One region of the Streptomyces sp. NPDC003077 genome, then DNA from elsewhere that is predicted to be linked to it. Evidence: riboswitches for the same ligand, from Rfam matches in the RefSeq annotation. Region 1 holds a riboswitch; the other holds the start of a gene.
The links. Region 1 has a riboswitch for cobalamin ahead of metE (5-methyltetrahydropteroyltriglutamate--homocysteine S-methyltransferase). Riboswitches for the same ligand answer to the same signal wherever they lie in the genome.
Positions count from the first base shown of each region.

Region 1 (3,691 bases):
GGATCGGCGGCCGGACGTAGCGGGTGCCGTAGGACTGGACCCAGCCGTGCCGGGTGGCGAGGTAGCCCGTCAGTCGCTCGGCGAAGTACTGGACCATGTCGTCGCGTTCGGGCTCGCCGTGGACGAGGACGTCCAGGCCGGTCTTCTCCTGGAAGGAGATCACCTCGCGGATCTCGGCCTCGATGCGTTCCTCGTACGCCGCCTCCCCGATCCGTCCGGCGCGAAGATCGGCGCGGGCCGTGCGCAGTGCTGTGGTTTGCGGGAACGAGCCGATGGTGGTGGTCGGCAGGAGCGGCAGGCCCAGGTGGGCGCGCTGGGCGGCGGCGCGTTCGGGGTACGGGTGGGAGCGGTGGGTGTGGGCGTCGGTGACCGACGCCGCGCGGGCGCGGACGGCCGGGTCGTGGGTGATGGCCGAACCGGCGCGGGACCCCAGGTCGGCGCGGTTGGCGGCGAGTTCGGCGGTGATCGCGCCGGTGCCGTGGGTCAGGCCGCGGGCCAGGGTGACGATCTCGGTGGTCTTCTGGCGGGCGAAGGCGAGCCAGCGGGCGATCTGCGGGTCCACGTCCCGTTCGGCCGTGGCGTCGAGCGGGACGTGCAGCAGCGAGCAGGAGGCCGCCACGTCCACCCGGTCGGCGAGGCCGAGGAGTGTGCCGAGGGTGGTCAGGGAGGCCGCCAGGTCGTTGATCCAGACGTTGCGGCCGTCGACGACGCCCGCGACCAGGCGTTTTCCGGGCAGGCCGCCGGCCGCCGCCAGGTCGTCGAGGTTCGCGGCGGCGGGTCCGGTGAAGTCCAGCGCGAGCCCGTCGACCGGGGATTTGGCCAGTACCGGCAGCGCCTCGCCGAGTCGGTCGAAGTAGGACGCCACGAGGAGTTGGGGCCGGTCGGTGAGGGTGCCGAGGTCGCGGTAGGCGCGGGCGGCGGCGTTCAGTTCGGCCGGGGTGCGGTCCTGGACGAGGGCGGGTTCGTCCAGTTGCACCCACTCGGCGCCCGCCGCGCGCAGGTCGGCGAGGACCTCGGCGTACACCGGGAGCAACCGGTCCAGGAGGGTCAGCGGCTGGAAACCGGGGTCGGCGCCGGGGGCGGGCTTGGCAAGCAGGAGGTAGGTGACCGGGCCGACGAGCACGGGGCGGGCGGAAAGGCCGAGGGCCAGGGCCTCCCTCAGCTCCCCCGCCTGCCGGGTGGGGTCGGCGGTGAAGACGGTGTCCGGGCCGAGTTCGGGGACCAGGTAGTGGTAGTTGGTGTCGAACCACTTGGTCATCTCCAGCGGCGCCGCGTCCGCCGTGCCGCGCGCCATCGCGAAGTAGCCGTCCAGCCTGTTCGCCGCGACGGCGGCCCGGTGCCGGTCGGGAATCGCCCCGACCATGACGGTGGTGTCCAGTACGTGGTCGTAGAGGGAGAAATCGCCGGTCGGGACGTCGTGGACGCCGGCCTCGGCCAGCGTCCGCCAGGTGTCCCGGCGGAGGGCGGCGGCGGTGTCCTGGAGGGCGTCCGCGCCGACGCGGCCCTTCCAGTAGCCCTCGATGGCCTTCTTCAGCTCCCGGTTCGGGCCCTGCCGGGGGTAGCCGTACACGGTGGCCCGTGCTGCCGCGGACTTGCTGATCACGGAACTCTCCTTCGCGAGCGTGCGTGCCGTGCGGCCCGGAGACCGGTGGGGACGCGCGAAGGGTGCACCACGGCACGGGCCGCGCCGCCCGCCGTCACCGGCCGCGTGCGCTCGTCCGCTGGGTACGCCGCTCCGACCCGCCCTCGAAGGTCGTCCGGGCTCCGCGTGCGATCCGTCGCACGCGGGCAGCGGGCAGGTCTTCGGACTCGCGGGCGCGTCCTCGTGGAGACCCATGAAGACCCGTAAAGGCCCATGGAGGCTCGTAAAGGCTCATGGAGGCCCATGGAGGACACCTACTGGCCGTCGCTTCCCGGGCCCGTCACCGGGTCCAGTGCGTATGACGGCGGTCGTTCCCGCTCACCGCTGCGGGGCAGTCCCGGATTCGCACCGGGTTCCCTCTTGCGACGCGCCTGCCTGGCGGGCAGGGCGAACCAGCTACGTCGGCCAGCGTAGGCGGTGCGGGAGTCCGGGGGCACGGGTGTTCGCGTGCCGGGTCGGGGGTTGGGGTGTGATGTGAGTCACGGGCGCCGGGTGAGGCGGGATGCGGGAGGTCCTTGCCACCCGCACCCTTATTGCGCATAGCTTGCAATTAGAATTACGGGGCAATAGATCACCGGCACCACAAGGAAGGCCCTCATGGCAGCTCAGCGGATCGTGCTGGGGATCGAGTCGTCCTGCGACGAGACGGGAGCCGGCCTGGTCAGCGGTGGTCGGCTGCTGGGGCACGCGGTGGCGTCGAGCATGGACGAGCACGTGCGGTTCGGCGGCGTCGTCCCGGAGATCGCGGCGCGCGCCCACGTGCACGCGCTGAACCCGGTCGTCCGGGAGGCGCTGGACGACGCCGGGCTACGGATGTCGGACGTCGACGCGGTGGCCGTGACGACCGGCCCCGGCCTCTCGGGCGCGCTCCAGGTGGGGCTCGCGGGCGCGAAGGCGCTGGCTTATGGGCTGGGCGTGCCGCTGTACGGGGTGCACCACCTGGCCGGGCACGTCGCGGCCGACACGCTGGAGCACGGCCCGCTGCCCAACCCCTGCGTGGTGCTGATCGTCTCCGGCGGGCACACGTCGCTGCTGCTCGTACGGGATCTCGTCCGGGATCCGATCGTGCACCTCGGGGACACGCTGGACGACGCGGCCGGCGAGTGCTTCGACAAGGTCGCGCGGGTCTTCGGGCTGCCGTACCCGGGCGGTCCGGCCGTCGATCGCGCGGCCCGGGACGGCGACCCGCGCGCCGTGGCGTTCCCCCGGCCGCTGACCGGGCCGCGCGACGACCCGTACGCGTTCTCCTTCTCCGGCCTGAAGACGGCCGCCGCCCGCTGGGCCGAGCGCCACCGGGCCACGGGCACGGACCTGCCGGTGGCGGACGGCGCCGCCTCGCTCCAGGAGGCCGTCGCCGACGTGCTGACCCGCAAGGCCGTCGCCGCCTGCGCCGCGCACGGCGTCGGCACCCTCGTCGTGGTGGGCGGCGTGGCCGCGAACTCCCGGGTGCGCGCGCTGGCCGAGGAACGGTGCGCGGCGGCCGGGATCACCCTGCGGGTGCCGCCACTGAAGCTGTGCACGGACAACGGCGCGATGATCGCCGCTGTTGGCGACCTTCTGGTGCGGGCCGGTGCGGAGCCCGCGCCGCTGGACGTGTCGATCGATCCTTCGACGCCGCTGGAGTACGCGGCGCTGCATCCGGTGGTGGCGGGGGCGGGGCGGGCGGCCGCCGCCTGACGTGCGGCTGGGCGGGGGGCGGGGGTGGGGTGTGGGTGGTTGCTGACGAGTTTCTGCGGCGGGGCTGGGGCCTCCGGGATGGGCGCCTGACGTGTTTTGGGAGGGGAGGCCGTCAGCCTCGGGGGGTGTGTCGCTGACGAGCTTCCGCGGCGGGGCTGGGGCCTCCGGGATGGGCGCCTGACGTGTTTTGGGAGGGGAGGCCGTCAGCCTCGGGTGGCCGTGTCGCTGACGAGCTTCCGCGGCGAGGCGGGTGGGCCTCCGGGATGGGCGCCTGACGTGCTTCTGGGCGGGAGCGGGCGGGTTCTTTGGGACGGACGGGAGCGGACGCGGCTCCCGGTCGGCGGCCTGCCGGGTTCGGCTGCCAGGCCCGGC
Region 1 covers NZ_JBEXNM010000027.1:41,591-45,281, reverse strand. Annotated here, with positions in the region: gene metE (5-methyltetrahydropteroyltriglutamate--homocysteine S-methyltransferase) at 1-1,603, opposite strand, end outside; cobalamin riboswitch at 1,798-2,004, opposite strand; gene tsaD (tRNA (adenosine(37)-N6)-threonylcarbamoyltransferase complex transferase subunit TsaD) at 2,240-3,319, shown strand.

Region 2 (3,691 bases), on a different contig from region 1:
CTCATCTCGCCCACCGGCTTGCCGAGCAGCACGACCTGGCTCGTGCGGTCGCTGCCGGGCTTGAGCAGCACCGGGTTCATCAGCGCGGTCGGCTCGACCCGGGCCGCCGCGGCCTGCATCGCCTGCGCGCGGCCTATCTCGGCGCCGTCGCGGGTGACGTAGGAGTTCAGGGACATGTTCTGCGCCTTGAAGGGCGCCACCCGGACGCCCTGGCGCGCCAGCCACCGGCAGATGCCCGCCGTGACCACGCTCTTGCCCGCGTCCGACGTGGTCCCGGCGACCAGCAGCCCGCCGCCCACGCCGTCGCGCGCCACGCCGCGCCGTCCGCTCATCGGGCTCTCCACCGGGCGCGCCGCGCCGTGCCGTCCGTTCGCGGGGCTCTTCGCGTGGTGCGGGGCGTCGTGCCGTTCGCTCACCGGGCTCCCCACCGGGCGCGCCGCGCCGTGCCGTCCGTTCGCCGGGCTCTCCACAGCGCTCTCCTCATCGTGTGCCGCGCTCTTCGTCACTGTCGGCTCCCCGCCGCCCGCTCCGGAGCGTACGGAGTTCACCGCGCGCCCCCGGAGCGCGGCCGTCCGGACCGCTTCCGCACGACCGCCCCGGCCACCAGCCGCGCCCCGACCGTCGCCGCCAGCGCGAGCGCGCCCACCCGGCGCGACAGCCGCGCCGCCCGCGCGATGTCGGTCACCTCCACCGGCCGCCCGGCGTCCCCGTTGAGCACCGGCCGGTGCTCCACCCGTCCGCCGTACGCGAGCGTGCCGCCCAGCCGGACGCCCAGCGCGCCCGCGAACGACGCCTCCACCGGGCCCGCGTTCGGGCTCGGGTGCCGGGAACCGTCCCGCCGCCAGGCGCGCCACGCGCCCGCCCGGTCGTCCCCGGCGAGCACCGCCAGCGCCGCCGTGAGCCGGGAGCCCGGCCACCCGGCGACGTCGTCCAGACGGGCCGAGGCCCACCCGAAGCGCCGGTACTTCGGCGACTTGTGGCCCACCATCGCGTCCAGCGTGTTCACCGCGCGGAAGCCCACCAGCCCCGGCACGCCGGCCACCGCGCCCCACACGAGGGCGCCGACCACCGCGTCGGAGGTGTTCTCGGCCACGGACTCCACCACGGCGCGCGCCATCTCGGGGCCGTCCAGCGCCTGCGGGTCGCGCCCGCACAGGTGCGGCAGCCGCCGCCGGGCCGCCTCCAGGTCGCCGGCCTCCAGCGCGCGCCCGATGGCCCGTGCCTCGCGGCCCAGGGACGTGCCGCCCAGCACCGTCCAGGTGGCGGCGGCGGTCAGTGCGACGGAGGCGGGGGGACAGGCGCGCGTCACGCGGACGAGCAGCGCGGCGCCGGCCGCGGCGGTACCCGCGCACACGAGGGTGTGCACCGCCCCGCGGCCCCGGTGGTCGCGCCACAGCCCGCGCTCCACGGCCGCCGCGGCACGCCCGAAGACGGCCACGGGGTGGCCGCGCCGGGGATCGCCCGCGATCAGGTCGCCGAGGAAGCCGAGGGCCGCGCCGCACGCGTAGGTGGCGTGTTCGGCACGCATCGGATCAGACCGCCGTCGCGCCTCGGAGGGGCGTCGGTACGGCACGTACGGGAGATCGCGAACTGCGGCCGGGCATGGCTGGTATGTCCTCACTCAGGGTCCGCGCCCTGGTTCGACGTGACCGGCGACGTGAGTCTCCTGGCTCCCGGATCGGCGCTCCCCCCGGCCTTCCCGTCCGTCCCACGCACCTCGTACGCGCTGCGGACCGTGACCTTCCCCTGGAGGGGCGCTCCCCGGTGACAGTGGCGGGACCGCGCCGGATTCTCACCGGACTTCCTCATCTGTCGCCGAATGGCCCTGGCAGTCCACCACGCCCCGCGAACGCCCGTCAACTCGCCCGTGACCTGCGACGAGTCTTCGCATGCGGCGGGTTACGGGAGTGTTCCAGAGGGTGTGGAGACCATTACGGACGGTTGCCCGGGCCGTCGTTTCCACGTCACTATCTGGGACACGGCACGCGATGACGCGGTCGGGAGGGGGCCGGGATGCCGGAGAGCACCGAACGCCACGAGTTCCGCATCAGGATCACGGGGACGCACGATCCGCAGCAGGACATCGAGAGGCTCAGGGTGTGGCTGGAACGCGAGCCCTGGCTGCACGACCGGAAGCACACCTGGGACGTCCGCCCCCGGGGCCCGGAGTCCGACGCCGGGACGGGGGAGAAGGGGGAGGGTGACGGGCCGGACGCCCCGGCTCGTAGAGGGGAAGGCGGAGCCGGTGAGACGCGCCGGGACATGGCCGTCGGCGTCGACGATCTGGTCCTGGTCATCACCGGCGCCGCCGCCGCCGAGGTCACCAAGGCCCTGTTGATCACCCTCCGAGAGTGGCGGCAGCGGCGCCGGGAGGAGACCGCGGGGAACGAGCGGCCGGACGTCACGCTCGACAGCGGCGGCGGTCTGCGGCCCATCGCCGACGGCGACGGCGGGAGCCCGCGCCGGACCTGCGGCGGTGACGGTGACGGCGGGGGCCCGCGCCGGACCGGGGACGAGCGCCCGGCCGACGACCCACCACGCCGGCGCCGCGACCCCGACGGCAGGACGGACGAGGGCGGCGGCACCGGCGAGGAGTGACCCGCGATGTCCGTGTACGACGCACGCGGGAAGAGAAACCGGGCACTGCTGATCTGCGTCAGCGACTACGAGACGCTGCCCCCGCTCCCGGCTGTCGAGGGCAACGCCGAGGAGCTGAAGAGCGCGCTCACCCGGCAGGCCACCGATCTCTTCGCCGCGCACGAGATCGTCGTCTGCAGCCCCCGGGAGCCCTGGGAACTGGACCAGGCGCTGGACAAGGTCACCGCCGAGGCGCGCGGCCTGCTGCTCGTCCACTTCTCCGGGCACGGCCGGGTCCGCCTGGACGGCGGCGATCTCCAGCTGATGGTCGGGGTCTCGCAGCCGGGGCACTCCCACAAGGCCGTCTCCTGGCAGGACACGGTGCTGCCCTACCTGGACAACTCCCGGGCCGACCGGGTCGTCGTCGTCCTGGAGTGCTGCTTCTCCGGCAACGCCGACGAGGCGTTCCACTCCCGCCGCAAACCCATGTCCCTCCTGATGGCCGCACAACCCAACCGGCGCATCTTCAGCGGCGAGGAACCGGCCGGCGGCACGATCTTCACCCGCGCCATGGTGCGCGTCCTGCGCGACGGCATCCCCGGCAAACCCTTCGTCACCTTCGAGGACTTCGTGCGGGAACTGCGCGAACTGCTCGCGGACGAGGAAACGCCGATGGGCGACAAATGGGAGCCCCGGTCGGCGAAGCAGAACACCGACGACGACGTCATCCTCTCCTTCGCCACCCCCGAGGTACGGCCGCCGACACCGCTGCGGGTCCGGCTGCGCCGCTGGTACCGGCGGCACGTCCTGCCCCGGATGCGGCTGCTGCTCGCCCTGGTGACGGCCGGCGCGCTGACCGCCGGCGGCCTCGTCGCCGCCGACCTGCTCCAGCCCGAACCGTCCTGCCCGGTCCCGCTCGAACTGCGGCTGCTGACCGCGCCGGAGGCCGAGCCGACGCTGCGCCGGGCGGCGTTCGAGTACGAGATGTCGGAGCTCAACACCCGTCCGCTCAAGGGGGAACGGGACACCCCGGACGGTTGCCGGCGGACCCAGATCACCGTCTACTCGGCGGCCAAGGACGAGACCACCAAGGGGTTCGCGGCGGCCGGCCGCT
Region 2 covers NZ_JBEXNM010000016.1:74,272-77,962, forward strand. Annotated here, with positions in the region: gene ABZX96_RS14065 (cobyric acid synthase) at 1-332, opposite strand, end outside; gene ABZX96_RS14070 (cobalamin biosynthesis protein) at 545-1,528, opposite strand; cobalamin riboswitch at 1,660-1,809, opposite strand; gene ABZX96_RS14075 (hypothetical protein) at 2,014-2,598, shown strand; gene ABZX96_RS14080 (caspase family protein) at 2,605-3,691, shown strand, end outside.
Region 2: another riboswitch for cobalamin. It lies ahead of ABZX96_RS14070 (cobalamin biosynthesis protein); the one in region 1 lies ahead of metE (5-methyltetrahydropteroyltriglutamate--homocysteine S-methyltransferase).